DNA from 2 places in the Bacillus sp. ABA4_010 genome. Region 1 is predicted to be linked to the other one. Evidence: riboswitches for the same ligand, from Rfam matches in the RefSeq annotation. Region 1 holds a riboswitch; the other holds the start of a gene.
The links. A riboswitch is a leader RNA that binds a small molecule or an ion and turns the genes downstream of it on or off. The one in region 1 is predicted to bind lysine.

Region 1 (2,205 bases):
ATGGTGTTTAGCCAAAGTTGAAAATACAGTCGATAACGTATGTAATCGATCATTCATTCCAACTACCGTAATTCGTGATACATTATCTTCAAATGCAATGCCTCTTACAATTAAATTTTGTTCCATGGATGCTTCCTCCTCAACAATGGTACCTCTGTCTAATTCTAAGCTTGAACGAACCTCTAATGAAACGTGATGATTTTTCGCAAACTCAACCGCTCGCGGATGCAATACGCCCGCCCCTAAGTTGGCCAACTCTAGCATTTCATCATACGAAATAGATTCTAGTTTTTTTGCTGTTTTAACACAACGCGGATCGGTCGTAAATACACCCGGTACATCTGTGTAAATATCACATTTATCAGCTTTTAGTGCCGCAGCAAGGGCGACGGCTGTTGTGTCAGAACCTCCACGGCCTAATGTTGTAATCTCCCCGTTCACAGTTTGTCCTTGGAAACCTGCTACCACGACAATCTTTCCGTCTTGAAGCAACTGTGCGATACGATCTGTTTCAATGTTGGTAATGCGTGCATTTCCATAAACAGCTTCTGTCTTAATCCCTGCTTGCCATCCTGTTAACGAAACAGCTTCATGCCCTGTTGCTTGCAATGCTAAACATAATAAGGAAATCGTAATCTGCTCTCCTGTCGTCAGAAGCATATCCATCTCTCTTTTACTTGGCGCAGCTGAAAGTTGATTGGCAAGAGAAACGAGTTCATCTGTTGTTTTTCCCATAGCCGATACGACGACCACGACTTGATTTCCTTGCTCGACCTCAGTAATTACACGGCTTGCTACATGTTGAATACGTTCAATGGAACCGACTGACGTTCCCCCAAATTTTTGGACAATTAATCCCATACTGGACCATCCTTTTCTTTTCATTTTTCATATAAACTATCGTAAAAAGTTTTAGCGAAGGCAAAAAAATTGACTAAAACCAATTTTCAAGGCAGATTTATAGCAATCAAGCACTGCTGGATTCAATAAAAAAAGGCAATGAGATAGAAAACTATCTCATTGCCTCAGATAAATCAATTATGAAATGAAATTCCGCAATGTGAGATAGCCCTCCAAGGTTTCGTTCCCTTGACAGTCTTACATTTATTCAATGCAAAACCAGCAAAAGCTGTAATGAGTCAGCTTCCACTTCGGCGAATTTTCCTTTCCATCATGTTCACTGGAGCTCAATCTCCTCGCATGATTTACTCTTAAAATTCGCACCTCTACCTTCACTTCAACGTTATGAAGTGTTTAAGTAATATGAAATTATTTACATCATATCAAATCTCTTTTAGGACATCAACCTTAATTTTTTAATTTCTCAAAAATAATTTCCGCTACATTTTTCGGAATGCGCGCTTCTTGAATTTCTTCCACTGTCGCTTCTTTTAGACGTTTCATGGAACCGAAATGCTTTAATAGCTCTTTTTTACGTTTTTCCCCGACGCCTGGAATATCATCCAAAACCGAATGAAAAGCAGACTTGGAGCGAACTTGACGGTGAAATGTAATGGCAAAGCGATGAACTTCATCTTGAATTCGCTGTAATAAATAAAACTCCTGGCTGTTTCGCTCTAAAGAAATGATTTCAGGCGGCTGGCCCATTAATAAATTGGAGGTACGATGCTTATCATCTTTCACAAGACCAGCTGTCGGAATAAACAAACCTAATTCATTTTCTAATACATCCTCCACAGCGGCCAAATGTCCTTTTCCGCCATCTACGATAATTAGGTCAGGCAGAGGCAAATTTTCTTTTAGTACACGGCTATATCGTCTGCGGACCACTTCCCGCATCGAGTCATAGTCATCAGGTCCTTCTACCGTTTTAATTTTATATTTTCGATACTCTTTTTTCGCCGGCTTCCCATCGATAAATACAATCATAGCCGAAACAGGATCGGTTCCTTGAATATTGGAATTATCAAATGCCTCAATGCGATGGGGAACAGCAATGTCGAGCTGTTGCCCAAGCTGTTCAACCGCTTTAATGGTCCGTTCTTCGTCACGTTCAATTAAGAAAAACTTTTCTTTGAGTGCTATTTTAGCATTTTTTTCAGCGAGTTCCACAAGCTCTTTCTTCTTTCCTCGCTTCGGATGATGAACATCTACTTCAAGTAGCTGTTCCACAAGTGCCGCATCGATATTGTGCGGCAAGAAAATTTCCTTCGGTTTAAAATGGTTGCTTTGACGATAAAATTG
Region 2 (2,205 bases), on a different contig from region 1:
AAGATGAGTGACCGTCCTTACATCATGATTTTGGAGCATTCTGACAATGAAGTTCTCGAACAAGCATATGAAATTGATTTGATGAAGGAACTGGATGTTGTCATTGTAGCATGTGATACCATGATTCAAGATTTCGTGTAACGGCTCCGGGATGAAGGATTGAGAGAAAATTACATAGAAAAATGCGTACCCCTCCTTGTTCAAGCATACATATAGCTTGTAAGGAGGGATTTTTTTGCGCCGGATTCGAATAAAAAGGCCCCGAAAAGGCCCGTTGCCTTTCCGGTACGTCTTTTTACTGACCTTTGTGTTTTTCATGTTATCCACTGCTGCTGGCATTTTTATGATTAACAAGGGGATTGAGCCAACCTTAATGAGCTATGCGGAAACGCAAACAAAACGAATTGCGAGCTTAGTAATTAGTAAAGCGATTAATAAAAAGGTAGCGGAAGAATTAGATGCCAATGAATTGATTAGAATTGAAACCGATGATAAAGGACAGATTGCAACCATTGATATTAATACGGCTATTGTGAATCGTGTGCTGGCTCAAACGACTCATCTTGTTCAAGCGAACTTGAAGGAAGCAGAGAAAGGAAATTTGGCAATGCTTGAAATTCCTACTGATATTGAAATTGAGACAGATGAGAAATTGCGTCAGCAAGGAATTGTCTATCAAATTCCATTAGGGCAAGCCACAAATAATGCTTTGCTAGGGAACTTAGGTCCGCTTATTCCGGTTAAATTCAATGCTATTGGGGATGTTCGATCAGATGCGAAAGAAGTCATTGAACCATTTGGTATTAATAATGCCCTAATTAAAGTGTTTATTGAAGTAGAGGTAAATGTACAAGTTATCATTCCTTTTGCGACTCGTGTAGCGACTGTCAAGACAAACATTCCGGTAGCAATGCGTGTCATTCAAGGGCAAGTGCCGAATTTCTATAATAACGGCGGAGATGCGTCCCCGTCGATAGAGGTCCCGGCCAATTAATGCCATTGTATAAAAAATGCTTGCAAGGGTATAAAGTAATGCTTATAATTATTAAGGGAAAATAGAATACATCACCTTATCAGATCGATGAGGTAGAGGATGCGAAAAAGATTAGTACGTTATGTGAGGATGACAACGAAGACCATAACGAAAAGGTTTTTTCGCCGAAGTATAAGGAGAAGTCAAGCTTCTTGTACTGGGGTTGCCTTGAACAAGGGCAACACTGTCATTATGAATACACCGTTTGTATTTCATAATGGAGGGCTACTGATCGTGATGGAGGATAACATACATTACAAAGAGTAATGAATAGGTTATTTTCTATCATTACTCTTTTTTATTTGTCTCCAGCGTCACGTCCCTCTTTTATGAATACAAGGATATTAACTTCTTTTGGGGGGCACGTTTGACATGGAAGGAACAATTTATTCTTTATTGCCGCCGTTGCTGGCCATTTTAATGGTTGTGTTAACGCGAAAAGTGTTACTTTCTCTTGGAGTGGGGATTTTAACATCGGCACTGGTATTAACGAAATTCTCAATTACTGAGGCTTTACAAAAAGTATGGGGCAGTTTCTCGGCTATTTTTTATGCCGATGGAGAAGTAAACAAGTACAATCTATATATTTTGCTCTTTTTAATCATTTTAGGTGTTATTACAGCATTCATTTCAATTTCCGGCGGAAGCCGTGCGTTTGGAGAATGGGCATTGCAACGTGTTAAAACACGAAGAGGCGCTCATCTCGTGACGGCTCTTTTAGGGGTTATTATTTTCATTGATGATTATTTCAATGCATTGGCAGTTGGACAAGTCAGCCGTCCGTTGACAGACCGCCAGCGTATTTCACGTGCAAAGCTTGCTTACATCATTGACTCTACATCTGCACCTGTTTGTGTGGTTGCGCCATTTTCAAGCTGGGGAGCATACATTATTACCGTCATTGGTTCCATTTTGGCTGCGCATGAAATTAGCAATATGTCAGCTCTTTCTGCATTCGTTCAAATGATTCCGATGAACTTTTATGTATTTGCTTCATTGATTACCGTGTTTGCTGTCGGGATGTACAATATTAATCTTGGGAATATGAAAGTGCACGAAGACCGTGCTATGGCAACAGGTGAGGTTGTAGATACGTCGAAAGGCGATGTAGCGGGAGAGTTGTCTCAAGACCTTCCTGAAAGCGAAAAAGGTCGCGTGATTGATTTAGTTCT

Region 2: linked by a shared signal. The riboswitch ahead of ACXAEO_RS21600 (Na+/H+ antiporter NhaC family protein) and the one ahead of ACXAEO_RS02195 (aspartate kinase) in region 1 are both predicted to bind lysine.

What each region holds. Positions count from the first base shown of each region.
Region 1 is NZ_JBSWUN010000003.1:200,296-202,500, reverse strand. Features, by position in the region: gene ACXAEO_RS02195 (aspartate kinase) at 1-861, opposite strand, end outside; lysine riboswitch at 1,059-1,237, opposite strand; gene uvrC (excinuclease ABC subunit UvrC) at 1,309-2,205, opposite strand, start outside.
Region 2 is NZ_JBSWUN010000004.1:415,422-417,626, forward strand. Features, by position in the region: gene ACXAEO_RS21590 (HD-GYP domain-containing protein) at 1-141, shown strand, start outside; gene yunB (sporulation protein YunB) at 236-994, shown strand; lysine riboswitch at 1,080-1,269, shown strand; gene ACXAEO_RS21600 (Na+/H+ antiporter NhaC family protein) at 1,406-2,205, shown strand, end outside.